3 regions of the Marinomonas foliarum genome follow, and region 1 is predicted to be linked to each of the others. Evidence: predicted binding sites of a transcription regulator. Region 1 holds the regulator's gene; each other region holds the start of a gene.
What was found. Region 1 encodes FliA, which starts transcription of late flagellar genes. Its sites were predicted from a motif close to CTAAAGTTNNNNNNNNNNCNGCCGATA; they were not measured.
Positions count from the first base shown of each region.

Region 1 (5,270 bases):
CGGCGTTAAATCTCGCTGAATTAAACGACTCCAGTCTTTGCGTAGCTCTCTCGCCTGGCTTTGTAGTTCGCTGGCGACAGGAACACTACTATCAACCATATCCATGGTTTTATTAGCAGCTGCACTAGTCGTTTCAATAACATAATTCAACCGATCCGAGGCATCAGTAATTTTGGTAACAGACTCGTTCCCGCCTTCACCAACAACAAGGTCCATTGAATCAACCTGAAAATCACGAATAGCATCATGCAAACTTCGAGTTAAAAAACCCACCTCGTTGTAGAAACTATTATGACGAGCTTCACTCAGTTCTTGAATCTTTTTAATTGCCCCACTGAAGTCACCGACTTCTATGTGATTTAAAAGCTCAACTGCGCCGTCTTTAACTAGATTTTCAAAATCCACTAGTCCAGATCCCAATATCTTTGACATCTACATTCCCTATTTTGCAGCATCTATTCGTTCGAATATTTTCTCAATTTTTTCTTTGAGAGCCACCGCAGTAAACGGCTTAACAACATAACCATTCACCCCAGCCTGAGCTGCAGCAATAATTTGGTCACGTTTAGCTTCTGCCGTTACCATAAGTACTGGAATACTTTTCAATTTTTCATCTGCACGTACGGCACGAAGTAATTCAATCCCAGTCATACCTGGCATATTCCAATCGGTCACGAGAAAATCAATCGTCCCAGCTTGAAGTATAGGTAACGCAGTCGTCCCATCATCAGCTTCAACTGTATTGGTAAACCCTAAATCCCGTAATAGGTTTTTAATGATTCGTCTCATTGTCGAGAAATCATCAACAATCAGGATCTTCATGTTTTTATCCAATGCAACCTCCACACCCTAAAGGTAATATTTCACAACTCATAATTAATCTCGCCAATCACTTAATCTAGCTCTCAATCTCATAGCCGCTTGACTATGTATTTGACTAACTCTTGATTCACTAACACCTAGTACTGCGCCAATTTCTTTTAGATTAAGTTCTTCATTATAATAAAGAGACAAAACCAGTTTTTCTCTTTCCGGTAGATTATCAATCTCTGTTGCTAATTGACTCTGAAAACCACCCTCTTCTACTAAAGAGTAAGGTGCATTTTCCACTTCTGATTCAACGCTATCTAGATTATTTGTATCAGAGTCTAGCATCTCTTCATAGCTAAACAACTGAGTAGACATGGATGAATGAATCATTTCATGGTATTCATCCATGCTTATATTCATGTGTGCTGCCACCTCCATATCTGAGGCTTCTCGACCTAGGGTCGCTTCCAATTCCTTTATAGCATTAGCAACCGCTCTACCGTTGCGTCTAACTGAACGAGGAGCCCAGTCCGTTTTTCGCACTTCGTCCATAATGGAACCACGAATACGAATCCCAGCATAGGTTTCGAAGCTAGCACCCTTGGTAGATTCAAAGCGTTTATACGCCTCAATCAGCCCCATCATGCCAGCTTGAATTAAATCATCTACATCTACACTATCGGGCAATCTAGCCAATAGGTGATAGGCAATTTTTTTCACTAAATACCCGTATTGCTCAACAATCGCATCTATTGAGAGAGTTGCTTTTTTGGAGTATGTGTTATATCCGTTTTTGGTCTGCATAAAATAGTCTAAGCAACCTTTACCATTTAAGTTAGTTGCGCTAACTAACTGTACTACATAGTTTGGCGCAACGCTTTCAGTAATAACATAATTTTACTAACTACCATACTTTAGTGACCCATAAAGCTGACTATAGTGCTCTGCTGTATAAACAGCTCTACTAATCAGGTTATGTGCACGAGCTGGCTCGATATCATCTGGTATCCTTTGGCCATCCGCGATATATACAACAGGAAGCCCTTCTTCAATAACTACACTAATCGCTTCACCAAGTGAAGCTGATTCGTCAAGCTTACTTAAAACACACCCATCCAACTGCACCTGAGAGTAAACTTCAGTTACTGTTTTCAACACTTGTCTTTGGCTTGTACAAGGCAACACCAATAGCTTTTTCAGGCTAGCTCTTGCGCGCTTCATCATTAACAATTGCCGTTCAAGGTTGGAATCTCTTGGGTTCATACCTGCCGTATCAACAAGCACTAAAGAGTAATGCGCGTATTTTGCCAACACTTCATTTAAATCAGAGTATTCATTAACGACTTCAACTGGGACGTTTAAGATACGGCCAAATGTTCTCAACTGTTCATGAGCGGCTATTCGGTATGTATCTGTTGTAATTAACACAACACCTTCAGAGCCATGCTTCAATACATGCTGAGCGGCAATTTTACCGATCGTTGTCGTTTTACCAACACCTGTGGGGCCCATAAAGGCAATACAGCCACGCAATTCAGAAGAGCTAGATCGAATAGGTATATAGTCCGCCAAGTGCGCCAACAACCGATTCCAGTCATCTTCACGCCCTTTAAGGTCTATGTCATCCATTAGTCTAGACACAACAAACTCAGATAAACCTAAACCTTTCAGTTTTTCACGCGCTCTAGCCTCCACAGAGGACTCTTTAACTGAGCTTCGATTATCATTCTGCTGATGCTGCTCTAACATTGCTCGAACATTTTTCAGTTCTAGTTCCATGTCCTGCAATTGCTTAGCATTTTCGCTGTTCTTTACAGACAAGGCCTCTTCAACAGCTGGGTCTTCCTTATCATCAGAAAGTGGTGGCATTTCAATTTGAGAGGCTTGACGCGATTCCGCATAAGAAGGTGCATCATTTTTAGGTGGCGTAGTTTGCTGCTTTGCTCGTTCGATACGTTCTAAATAATTCGCACTAGGGTCGGCAGAAGAGTCCGAACGTGGCGAACTAGAACGCTTAGATGACATGCTAGAAGGTAATGATCCATCGTAATCTAGAGCGGCAACAATTTCTATCTCGCCTGTCGGCAGACGTTGATTTGACAAGATAACCGCATCAGGACCTACGGCATCACGAACTTTCCGTATCGCCTGACGCATGTCTGGTGCTCGAAACCGCCTAATTTGCATGAATAACTTAATCCTTACAGTTTATTTTTCTTACAAATCCATAGCTTACCCGAAAGATTCCAATAAATATAGATACAATATTTTACAGAAAACTGGCAATTGCTATTGTCCAATAACCCCCACGACTGTAATGCGTTTATGGTCTGGAACCTCTTGATACGAAAGTACAGACATATTCACCATACCGTAGCGCATAAAACGCGCCAACATGGGTCTAATTGGTGCAGAAACAATCAAAATAGGTGTATTTCCCATCGCCTCTTGCTGCTCTGCAGACTGCCTCAAAGAGGTTTGCAATTGCTCTGCCATCTGTGGCTCTAGGATCAACGCCTCCTCATTTTTAATACCAGACTGCTGACTCTGCTGAACAGTCTGCATTAACATTTTTTCTAACTGGGGCTCTAAGGTCAATACAGGAATTTCATCAACACCATCTGCCAATGTTTGAATAATCAATCGTGACAAGGAGGTTCTTACTGCCGCAGTTAATATCATAGGATCTTGGGTTTTTGGCTGAACACCCATTATCGATTCAGCGATCGTCCTCATATCTCTTAGAGGAACACCTTCGATCAATAGATTCTGCAACACTTTAAGCAAGACACTTAAGGGCACAGTATTAGGTACTAACTCTTCGGCCAACTTCGGATTGTACTGTTTCAATAGACTCAATAACTGCTGAACTTCATCATGACCAATCAACTCATAAGCGTGTTTATGCATTATTTGGTTAATATGGGTAGCGACGACAGTACTAACGTCAACCACAGTATAACCATAGGTTTGTGCCTGATCCCTTTTCTTTGGGTCAATCCAAACGGCATCCAAACCAAATGAAGGGTCCTTACCAGCGATACCATCAATAGACCCAAAGACTTGACCTGGATCAATCGCCAAATCTTTATCTGGATGCACTTCAGCCTCTGCCAAACTCACGCCCATCAGTGTGACTCTATAAGCATTTGGCATCAAATCCAAATTATCCCGAATATGAACACTAGGCACCAAAAAGCCCAAATCTTGGGACAATTTCCGACGCACTCCCTTTATCCTAGCCAATAATTCACCACCCTGCGTTTTATCAACCAAAGGAATTAAACGGTAGCCAACTTCTAAACCCAGCATATCCACAGGAGCCACATCGTCCCAGCTTAAGTCCCTCACCTCTGCTGGTGCGGAACCTTCTGCAGGTGTCTTCGTTGCATTTTTGGCTCCTTGTTTTGGCTTTTGTTTCTTACGGAATTCTAAAAAGTACGCCAACCCACCCAAACAAGCCGCTAAGGAGAGAAAAGAGAAATGAGGCATTCCAGGCACAACACCCATAATAGTCATCACGCCAGCAGCAACATAAAGCGCTTTTGAAGACCCAAACATCTGACGGACTATTTGCGACCCCATATCGCCCGTCTCATTCACCCTAGTCACCATGATGGCTGCAGCAGTAGACAACATCAAAGAAGGCAGCTGAGCAACTAGACCATCACCAATCGTTAAGAGTGAATAACGCTCAATAGCTTGCGTAAAAGAAAGGTCATGCTGGGCCATACCGATCGATAAACCACCAATAATATTAATTCCAAGAATCAATAACCCAGCAATTGCATCCCCTTTCACAAATTTTGAAGCACCATCCATAGAGCCATAAAACTCTGCTTCGGAAGCAATTTCTGTCCTGCGTTGCTTGGCCTGATCTGCGTCAATCATACCCGCATTTAAGTCAGCATCGATGGCCATCTGTTTACCTGGCATCGCATCCAAAGTGAAACGAGCACTAACTTCAGAAATACGGCCAGCACCTTTGGTAACAACTGCAAAGTTGATAATCATCAAAATAGCAAAGACCACAAAACCGACAACATAGTTGCCACCAATCACAACCTCACCAAAGGCCTGGATTACCTTACCGGCAGCATCACCACCTTCATGGCCATTTAACAAAACCACACGTGTGGACGCTACGTTCAGTGCCAACCTCATTAAGGTCGATACCAACAGAACCGTCGGAAACACTGCAAAATCTAACGGTCGCATGGAATAAATAGCGACCAAAAGCACCACAATAGCTAAAGCGATATTAAAGGTGAAAAGAACGTCTAGTAAAAACGCGGGAATGGGGAGAATCATCATCGCCAAAAGCGACAATAACAAAATAGGAATCCCTAGATTCCCACTAAAAATACCCTGAACCTGCCCAGTAAGTCGACCGCGGTCAAAATTCACACGACATCCTTAATGGAGGAGAATACACAAAACATAATTAACTACCGTCCCAC
Region 1 is NZ_CP070273.1:3,075,594-3,080,863, reverse strand. Features, by position in the region: gene JSY38_RS14305 (protein phosphatase CheZ) at 1-432, opposite strand, end outside; gene JSY38_RS14300 (chemotaxis response regulator CheY) at 442-822, opposite strand; gene JSY38_RS14295 (RNA polymerase sigma factor FliA) at 877-1,614, opposite strand; gene flhF (flagellar biosynthesis GTPase FlhF) at 1,711-2,997, opposite strand; gene flhA (flagellar biosynthesis protein FlhA) at 3,100-5,217, opposite strand; gene flhB (flagellar biosynthesis protein FlhB) at 5,255-5,270, opposite strand, start outside.

Region 2 (5,270 bases), 120 kb from region 1:
GGCTTGTTTTGGTTTCTTCTTGGTAGAGAGCAGCTGTGAGATGGGCTTCTAGTGGGTGGTGGATTTTGACTACTGCTTTATGAGTTGTTGAGAGGCTGTTTGATTTTGATGTTTTTGGAAAATGAACGCTACCAAGTGAGCGATGAGGTCATTAATTAAATGATGATGGCTTCCTTCTGAAGCTTGCTTTGCTAGTGACACAGTGAGAGCGATGCCCTGGTGTGAGAGGTATTCGATTTTTAAAAGTAAGGTGCTGCTCTGATGAGTTTGGTTTTGCTGAAGATATTGGCGCTTTTAAATGGTGAGTTGTGCCTTTTGGGGCTGTTTCAAAAGCCTAATTTTCTTACGGCATCTCTGTGTACAAGTAAAAAAGAATGTAGGGCAACTCAATCTTCAAGAGCAGGGCTCGATTCTCATGTGTATAGCTATGTCTTCATCTTGTTCGTTAGGTAGAAGTACTACATGAGAGTGATGAAGTCGTTTGGTGAGTGAAATTTATAGATTTGTGGTGCCAGTAATGCACAGCGATAAAAGTGAGGTAGTTGGTTGGTTTTAATTTGTTGAAAGCGTTGGTCGTTTTATTTGATCCGCAGAGGTGTTGATTATCGGATAGTTAGCTCTGTCATATAGGGCTTGCCTGTGAGGATGTAATTTGAAGCGTCATTTTATACGACACAGTTGTGTCTTTATTTTAAGTGCCGAGGGGATAAGAGTAGCGGTTAGCTCCGTATTACTCTGGCTGATGAGCTGTGTCCTTTGAAAAAAGACTTCTTAAATTGAAAGTGGCCGGGTGGAGTTATTGCTGCGAGGCTTGGTTGTGTCGAATTGATTTCTTAGGAAGTCGTATGTGTGCTGAGAGCTGCTTTTGATCGCAATCGTTTCGAGTTGATGTTTATTCGCTTCGCTTCGCTTGCGCGTAGCTGAAAATTTTTTGGGTTATTTAGTGGCACAGTTGCGTCTTTATTTTGATTGCAGAAGAAGCTTGCAGCGCTTGGTGACGTGGAGTGTGTCAGTTAAAAGGTGCTTTAGTTAGTTGAAAATGGCTGATGCAAAAAGAAGCATTGCTGGGATTTCTCTGTATCGAAGCGGTTGTTGAGGTGAGTCTATTTGAATTTATTGCTGTTCTTGGTGATTAACGTTTGGGGTTGTATTGCTACTAAATTTGTTTCTCTTTGCGAACGCCTGTTTGAAAAGAAATCCCGTTTTCTAGTGGCACAGTTGCGTCTTTATTTTGACTGCAGAAGAAGCTTGCAGCGCTTTAGTTAGTTGAAAATGGCTGATGCAAAAAGAAGCATTGCTGGGATTTCTCTGTATCGAAGCGGTTGTTGAGGTGAGTCTATTTGAATTTGTTGCTGTTCTTAGATATTAACGTTTGGGGTTGTATTGCTACTAAATTTGTTTCTCTTTGCGTACGCCTGTTTGAAAAGAAATCCCGTTTTCTAGTGGCACAGTTGCGTCTTTATTTTGGGTGTGGCGAGCGGGTTTGTGTTGCACCTAAGAATAGCTTGCATCGAACGAAAGAGAGGGGGGGAGACTGCAATAAAAACACATTGCTGGGGTTTTGCTGTGTCGAATTGATTTTCGAGGAGGGTGCTTGTGCCTAGAGTAAATATGACAGTTAGCGTTTTAAATTATTTGGCCACTGGCCTTGTTTGTTTGTGCTTACGCATGCTCGAAAAAAGATTGGATTGTTTATTGGCACAACTGCGTCTTTATTTTGAGTCAGTCTTTGAGAGCTAGAAACGCTTTATTAGTGATGTGTGTCGGCCTCTTTGTTTGGAGGCGTTTAAGTGAGTCATGTGTTCACTTGCAGATGCAGTTTGGTTTTATGTTTTTGATAACTGTCTTGTTGCTACTTGTTTGTGGAGGCAATGTGGCTCCGACTGCGGCTGTGGTCAGCCGATTTGTGGCAACGCAGCGTCTGTTTTTTAAGTGTTTGTTGCCTTAGTGGCAACGCATTGTATTGGTGCTATTTGGGTGTTGTTGGGGGAATGGGTGTATTGAATGTCAGTATTCTGCCAAGACTCAGCATTATAAGGCGCTTGGAGTGGTTTTTTTAGACTTTTTGTTCATAAAACACACACTTTAGAAGGAAAGCGCAAAAAAATTTAATTGTTTTTTAATTCAGTTAAAACAATTAGTTAGGCATTAATTTGCCGCTTCATGGGATGTTTTTTTCCACTTCGAGGAAAAAATATTCCGAAATTGACTAAAGGTTTTCAATTAATTGTCGAAAACCTTATACGATCTGCTTTTTTGCGGAGTTTAATGAAACCTAGGAGGCTATAATGGCTCTATACGTTAATACGAATACTTCATCTTTAAGCGCACAGCGTCAGTTGATGAACTCAGGCAAAACTTTAGATACGTCCTTTCAGCGTCTATCTTCTGGTTTGCGTATCAATAGTGCAGCAGATGATGCCGCAGGTTTGCAGGTTTCTAACCGATTAACTTCTCAGGTTAATGGTTTGAATCAGGCGGTCCGTAACGCCAACGATGGTATCTCTGTAGCTCAAACTGCTGAGGGTGCGTTGGACGAAACAACAAACATGTTGCAACGTATGCGTACACTGTCTATTCAGTCTGCCAACGGCTCTAACTCTGACGCAGACCGTAAAGCACTACAGCAAGAGATTACGGCGCTATCTACAGAGATTGACCGTATCGCTTCTGATACTACTTTCGGTGGTCGTAGCTTACTTGACGGTTCTTATGATGGTGTTTACCAAGTTGGTGCAGATGCGAACCAAACAATTAGTTTTGATTTGAGTGCAGGTGAAAATCAGGATTACGCAAGTAACGGCGGTTTCACTATGGCTGGTCTGTCTTCTAATGCGGCTGAAGAAGCTAAATACCAAGAAGAAGTTGCTGCTTATAATGATTACTTCGTACAGAAAGATGCGGCAAAAGCACAAGCAAGAGCTGAAGCTGAAGCTAACGGCGATGATTATGAAGACCCAGAATTAGAAGCGATTGCTGCTGCTGAAGAGCGTGGTGAAGTTTATGTGGACCCAAATGCGCCAGCAATGCCACAGCCACCAGCGAGCCGTTCAAGTAGCTTTGGTGACACTGAGCAAGGTTTTGGTTCTCCATCGGTTACATCTATTCAAAATGCGCAAAGCATGATCTCTATTTTGGATAATATGATTTCTGCTGTAGGTTCTAAGCGTGCTGAGTTGGGTGCGATTCAAAACCGTCTAGGTTCTAGTATCAGTAACTTGAGTAATATCTCTGAAAACGTATCTGCTGCACGTTCTCGTGTACGTGATGCTGACTTCGCTGAAGAAACTGCTAAACTAACAAGTTCTCAGATTCTACAGCAAGCAAGTTCATCTATATTGGCTCAAGCGAACCAACGTCCACAAACTGCTTTGTCTCTTTTGGGCTAAAATTATTAGTGTTAACGAAAAGCTGGGACTTTGTTCCAGCTTTTGTTTCATTTAGAGGGTTAATGATATGTCAATTAATTCCAGTGATTTTTCAAAACAGTCTATGGGAGTGGTGACAACTAGGCAGGATCAGCGAGCGGATGAACAATTTAGAGCATTGCGTGAAGCAAATGCTAAAGTAATACAGAATTCAGCCGATAGTAACAGAGCGGATGCTAATAGTAGCAATAGTCAGGGGTCTTCAAACTCTCCTAGCGTAGATCCTAAACAGATTGAGAATGCGAATATTAAAATGTCTCAATTGAATGTTCATTTATCGTTTGAAATGACTGAAGATCGCAAGAATAATATTGTTAAAGTGTTAGACCAAACGACAGGGGACGTGGTGCGTCAAATGCCCACAGAAGAGTTCCTGAAGATGTCAGAAAGAATTGATGCTATCATGAATCAGCTAAGTGACGTAAAAGGTACATTAGTGAATAGTGAAGTGTGATTTTGTTATAAATGTTATGTTGTAAACTTGGGGAGTTGCTATGGCTATTGGCTCATTAGGTGCTGGGTCTGGACTAGATCTTGAATCCCTAGTAAGTGATATGGTGAGCGCAAGAAGAGATACAAAAGTAAAGTTGTATCAAGACAAACTCGCTGGATATGAGGCGGAACTTTCTGCTCTCGGTTCAGTTGGCTCCGCAATTGATAACTTCAAAACATTTGTAAGCACTTTGAATAATGCCGACCTTTTTTCTGGTCGTAATGCTTCCATAGAAGACACGGATGGCAAACAGTCATTTTCTGTTGTCGCAGACAAAACCGCTTCCACCGATAAATATTCTATTCAGGTTGATCAGCTAGCTAAAGGCAGTCGTCTTGTTTCTGATATCACATCCTTTACCTCTAGAGATGAAAAAGTAACCTCTTCAGGCGGCGAGCTTAGATTAACTGCGGGTGATCAAAAACTTGTTTTAGATGTAAAGCCAGACACTACTTTGTCACAGCTTCGTGAACAGATAAATGCCGAAGGAAAAGACTTTGGTGTATCTGCTAATTTAGTTGATGATGGTGATGGGCATATGTTTTTCACTATTACTTCAACCAAAACCGGCGCTGGAAATACCTTAAAAATTGATAGTAGTAACTTAACATTAGACAGTGTAGGCATTGGTGGTTTTTTCCCAGGCTTAAGTGTTCCTGTTGGTGGTGAGGCGCAAGACGCCATGATAACGGTTGATGGTATTAAAGTACGCAGCGACTCTAATGATTTTGATAGTGCGATTGCCGGCTTAAATATCAAAGCGTTGGATGTCTCTGCAGAACCTGAAAAGGTTGAAGTTAGCTATAATAAAGAAGAAGTAGAGAATACTATTCAAGGCTTTGTTAGTTCTTATAATGAGCTGATCGCAGTATTTAAGCAAAGTACAGCTAAGGGTGCCGTATTAAACGGTAATAGCATGATACGTAACTTGAGCTCATCTTTAGCGAGTAATTTAATGTCCAATTACGCTGAAGTAGGTAGCCCTTTTACTTCCATTTTTGACGTAGGGGTAGAGTTCCAAGACAACGGAACATTATCTTATGATAGTGATAAGTTTAATAAAGCCGCCGAAACAAACTTTGATGCCGTAGCGTCACTGTTTACTGGTAAAAATGGCTTAGCAACCTCACTTGATTCATTGTTAGAAAGTTATGCAGGTCCAAGGGGGATGAATAGCACTCTTAAGGATTCTGTATCAAAATCAATTGGCAGCACTGAAGAGTCACTTACTGACTATGAAGATCGGATGGCCAAATATGAGGCGTCTTTACGCAGCAAATTCACGAATTTAGATACACAGCTTGCTAATATGAATGCTCAAGGTAACTATCTGAATTCGATGTTAAACC
Region 2 is NZ_CP070273.1:2,955,508-2,960,777, forward strand. Features, by position in the region: gene JSY38_RS18625 (flagellin N-terminal helical domain-containing protein) at 2,289-3,389, shown strand; gene JSY38_RS13720 (flagellar protein FlaG) at 3,457-3,882, shown strand; gene fliD (flagellar filament capping protein FliD) at 3,923-5,270, shown strand, end outside.
Region 2: the regulator FliA is predicted to act here: its motif matches at 2,210-2,236, upstream of JSY38_RS18625 (flagellin N-terminal helical domain-containing protein).

Region 3 (5,270 bases), 130 kb from region 1:
CATCAGCGACAATAGAAAACCCAACGGTTCTTGGTCAGGAGTTGAGAGTGGATACAACGCTGCCTCAGCAGGGAACTGATTTTAGTGGTAATGCTTCTGCAAACCAAAATAATAGCTTGAGTGGTACGATTTCAGTGACTGTATATCAGGCATATCCTAATGGTTTGTTGGCGGTTCGTGGTGAAAAATGGCTGCGCTTGAACCAAGGTGATGAATATATTCGTTTCTCAGGTATGGTTAGAAAACAGGATATTTCCCCTGAAAACACGGTTGAATCTGAACGTGTGGCGGATGCAAGAATTACCTATTCTGGTACAGGTGATGTTGCGGCTGGAAGTGAACAAGGTTGGGTGAGTCGTTTGCTTAATACTAGCAACATGCCATATTAATTTAATGAGCTAACTGCAGGGGACTGGTTCCTCGTAAATAGGTGATGTGATGAAGCACATAGCGCTAATTGTCTTATATTGTTTATCGTTTTCTGTTCAGGCTGAGCGCCTGAAAGACATTGCTAGTGTTCAGGGGGTTCGAGAAAACCAATTGTTTGGTTATGGTTTGGTAATCGGCCTTAATGGAACGGGTGATAGTACGGCTTTTACCAATCAGAGCTTTGCGAGTATGTTGTCTCGGTTTGGTGTGACCTTGCCGGATGGTGTGAATGCTACGTCTAAGAATGTTGCCGCGGTTTCTTTGACGGCCACTTTGCCAGCTTTTTCTAAACCGGGTCAAAAAATCGATGTGACAGCTTCATCGATTGGTAATGCGAGTGCATTGCGTGGTGGTACACTTTTACTTTCTACATTGAAGGGGGCAGATGGTGCTGTTTATGCTATTGCACAAGGTAACCTTGTTGTTGGTGGATTAGGCGCTGATGGCTCAAGGAACTCTGTCAACGTGCCTACTGTTGGGCGCATTCCTAATGGTGCTAGTGTTGAGCGCGTCGTGCCTAGTAGTTTTAATACTGGTGACACCTTAACGTTTAATTTGAATCGCCCAGATTTTACAACGGCTAAACAAGTATCAGATAAGATTAATGATCTCCTTGGACCTGGTGTGGCAACAACTTTAGACGCAACGTCTATTCGTGTGTCGGCGCCGAGAGATCCAAGTCAGCGTGTGACCTATTTATCTATTCTTGAAAACCTAGATGTCGAAGTAGCTGAAGAGCGAGCTCGTATTGTGGTGAATTCGCGTACTGGAACCATTATTATTGGTCAGCATGTTAAGGTCTCACCAGCAGCCATTACTCATGGTAGTTTAACTGTGACTATTCAAGAAGTGCCTCCAGTGGTTGGTCAAGATGGCACGGTAACGGGTGGAGAGACGATACTATCACCACGCGAGGGTATTGAAATAGCGCCTGATAGTGGGCGAATGTTTGTTTTTGATCCGGGTGCGTCATTGAATGATATTGTGCGTGCTGTTAATCAGGTTGGCGCAGCGCCTGGTGATGTTATGGCAATATTGGAAGGCTTAAAGCAGGCCGGTGCGATTAATGCTGATTTAGTGGTGATATAGCTTTGGTTATGAATTCGGTGCCGCCTAAACAAGACTTTTTCGCCGATTTTTCGACGTTAACTGATTTGAAGACTAAGGCGCAAAAAGACCCTGATGGCGCGTTAAAAGACGTAGCTCAGCAGTTTGAATCTATTTTCATTAATATGCTACTAAAGAATATGCGTAGTACTAATGAAGCAATCGGTGGTAGTTTGTTTTCCAGTGCGCAGACGAAGCAGTATCAGGAGATGATGGACTCTCAGATGTCGCAGAGCATGGCTAAGTCCGGCGGTATTGGTTTATCCGATGCGCTTATTCGTCAGTATCAAACTCAGCAGCAGGCTCGCATCAGTTCGCCTGAAGCAAAGCGGCGTGGTGATACGGACTTCCTGAATCAAGTGGCAAAACAGGACTTAGTTCGAATTCAAGCGTTAGCACACCGCGCTTCGACGGAATTTATTGAGTCTGTACAGCAAGAAGTCAAACAAAAGAATCTGAGTGAGTCGGTAGGAGAGTCTTCTGTTTCCGCTCTTTCTGTGGTGTTTGGTTCTCCGCAGGAATTTGTTGATAATCTTTGGCCGCATGCCCAACGTGCAGCCGAAAAACTAGGCGTGAACCCTAAGGCAATATTAGCGCAAGCAGCGTTGGAAACAGGTTGGGGTAAATACCCAATTGCTAAAGAAGACGGCGCTGCCAGTTTTAATTTATTTGGCATCAAAGCTGATAATCGTTGGCAGGGTGATAGAGCTGTGGTTAGTACATTAGAGTTTCGTGATGGTGTTGCTAAACGTGAAAGAGCAGCGTTTCGTGCCTACGACTCTTTTTCGCAAAGCTTTGAAGATTATACGAATTTTTTATCCTCTAGTGAGCGGTATAAAGATGCCATTGAGGCTGGGGATGACGCGTCAATGTTTGCCGCTTCTTTGCAAAAAGGCGGCTATGCTACTGACCCTAAATACGCTGAAAAAATTGATAGTATCCTTTCTAGTGAATGGTTTAAGCGACTTTAGGGCGCTTTTTAGTATGCACTCGATGGTTTTTAATTTCGCCTAAAATCATCTAAAAGTTAGGTTTTTGTCGTTAAAATCTGTTTCTTTAATGTTTTTTGTTATTTGAACTTCCCTCCATAAAAAATATTTCGAAATTAAATCCCTTTAAATCTCAGTGTTGGTAAAATTCTTGCATCTATAGTTGTTAGAGCTAGGTTAGAAATATAGCTATTTTTGAAAAACGTACTAGAGGTGTGAGCAATGGGCTCAAATTTATATTCAATTGGTTTGTCTGGACTTCAGTCTAGTAATGCCCGTATTAATACGACAGGGCAGAACACATCCAATGTGGATACTGAGGGCTATAGCCGTCAAAGAACCGACACCACTAGTTCGCCTGTAGGAGGCGTAGTTCTTCGTGACACCTCGCGTCTTGTCGATAATTTTGTTAGTAAGCAAGTTCGTACGGATACTTCGACGCATTCTTACTACGATGCTTATCATTCGATGATATCGACTTCCGACAATTTGTTGGCCGAAGATAGCATTTCTTTAAACACATACCTCAATAAATCCTTTGATGCATTACAGACGGTTAATAATGACCCTACTTCATCATCGTTGCGTCAGCTAGCACACTCAAGTCTTGCGAATCTAGTTCAGCAATACCATGTATTGTCTGGTGTTGTGAGTGATCAAGAAGGGTTGGTTGATGCACAGCTTTCATCTTCTTTGAAGGATGTGAATGCTATCACGTCAAAAATTTCAAATTTGAATAAGCAGATCCTAAAGCAAGAAGGCCTTTCAATTTCGCCAGCTAATGAACTCCGAGATCAACAAGAATTATTGGCGAAGGATCTTTCCAAATACCTAGATGTTAACGCTCAATTTAATGATAAAGGATTGATGACAATTCAGTTGGCGAATGGGCAGCCGTTGGTTATGGACAAGAATCCGACTGAAATCAAAGTTAGGCCTAATCAATTGGAGCCAAAGAAAATTGATTTGGTTGTTAGTTTTGGTGACTACGAAGTTGCTTTAAAAACACAAGGTCTAGGTGGAAGTGTCGGTGGTCTTGTAGATTATAGATCTGAATTTAGTGTGTATGCAGATAGAACCTTAGGTCAGCATGCTATTGCTTTAGCGGATGCCATGAATACCCAGAATAAAAAAGGGATTGATGGCGATGGTCTAGTAGGTAAAAATCTATTTTCTTTAGGAGAGATAGAGGTTTACTCATCATTGGAAAATATCCACAAGACTAAGGATATTTCTATCAAGGTATCGGATGGTGAAGCCGCTAAGATCACGAAAGAGACCTTTGAGTTAAGCAGAACGGATGATAATAGGTTTTCTATCAAAAGAATCGATGAAAAGGGCAATGCAACAGAACAGAATATTATTTTTGATCCGTTGTCCTTAGCAAAGGACAGTGGTGGTTATGTTAAAATAGACGAACTGGGTATTGATATTCGTCTTGATAACCTTAGTGCAATTGATGATAACGATGTATTTCGATTTACACCCACGGAAGGTGCTGCTGCTGGTTTGTCGCTATTTGCAAAAAATGGTGAGTCGCTTGCTTTGAGTGCTCCTTTGAGTGTGAATACAGGCTCTGGTAATTTATCTGATGCTCGAATTTCATTGACGTCTATAATGAATACAAACCCTGAAACATCGGCCTTTTCATCTGATGGGCCTCTTTATCCAAGCGCGCCGCACCAAATTTACTTTACTTCTCCAAGCTCGTACGTTGTGCGTGATGCATCTGGAGTAGAGATTGCTTCAGTGAGTAATGTGACTCAGTATACTAAATTGCTTGAGCAAGCTGGGCTTTCTGATGAAGCGGGGTTTGATGTATCAGTTTCATCGAAACCTCAAAAAGGTGATGAGTTTTCTATTGGTACCGATAACATAGGTGTATCTGATAACTTTAATGGTCTTGCTTTGGCTGATTTGCAAAATAAATCCCTAGTGGCTGGTGAAGATACTTTGATGAAGTCATTTTCTGGCTTCATTTCATACGTTGGTAGTAAAACAGCAGAAATAGAAGGGCACGCGGACGCGAGTGAGATAGTGTTAAATGAAAGTCTTGCTCGTCGTGATCGATTGTCCGCGGTAAGTCTTGATGAGGAGGCAGTGAATCTTTTGAAATATCAACAATCTTATTCCGCTTCTGCTCAAGTGGTGACTGCCGCTCGTACAACGTTTGAAACTTTGCTTGGGATCATGAGGTAAGATTATGCGTGTAACGAATAATTTAATTTACGGTCAAGCAAACCGATCTATTAGCCAAGCGAATGAAAAAATCCTAGATGTTCAGGGTAAAATATCTTCGCAGACTAATATCTTAAAGCCAAGTGATGACCCTGTTGGAGCTAGCCAGATTTTGCTCTATGACGGCAATAATCGAACGCTAAAGCAATATGACGAAGCGATGAAAATGGCCAAGGGAAACTTGGAATATCAAGAAGTTGCTTTAGACAGTATGAATGACTTTTTAGATACGGCTAGAACTCTGTTTATACAGGCTCAGAACGATATTAATACTCAAGCTGATATAAATGCTATTGCCCAAGAGATTGCTTTGATAACGGAATCAATGGCAGATCTTATGAATTCTAAGAGTGCAGATGGCAGTTATATTTTTGCAGGTACGGACTCTCAAAGTCCTGCCTTCACTCTAGGGAGTGATGGGCGTTATCATTGGTCTGGTAATGAGGGGCAGAAATTTGCCCAGATTTCAGAGGACATCAGAATTCCTGTTACTAATTCAGGTAAAGT
Region 3 is NZ_CP070273.1:2,946,004-2,951,273, forward strand. Features, by position in the region: gene JSY38_RS13675 (flagellar basal body L-ring protein FlgH) at 1-389, shown strand, start outside; gene JSY38_RS13680 (flagellar basal body P-ring protein FlgI) at 439-1,518, shown strand; gene flgJ (flagellar assembly peptidoglycan hydrolase FlgJ) at 1,527-2,507, shown strand; gene flgK (flagellar hook-associated protein FlgK) at 2,748-4,724, shown strand; gene flgL (flagellar hook-associated protein FlgL) at 4,729-5,270, shown strand, end outside.
Region 3: the regulator FliA is predicted to act here: its motif matches at 2,668-2,694, upstream of flgK (flagellar hook-associated protein FlgK).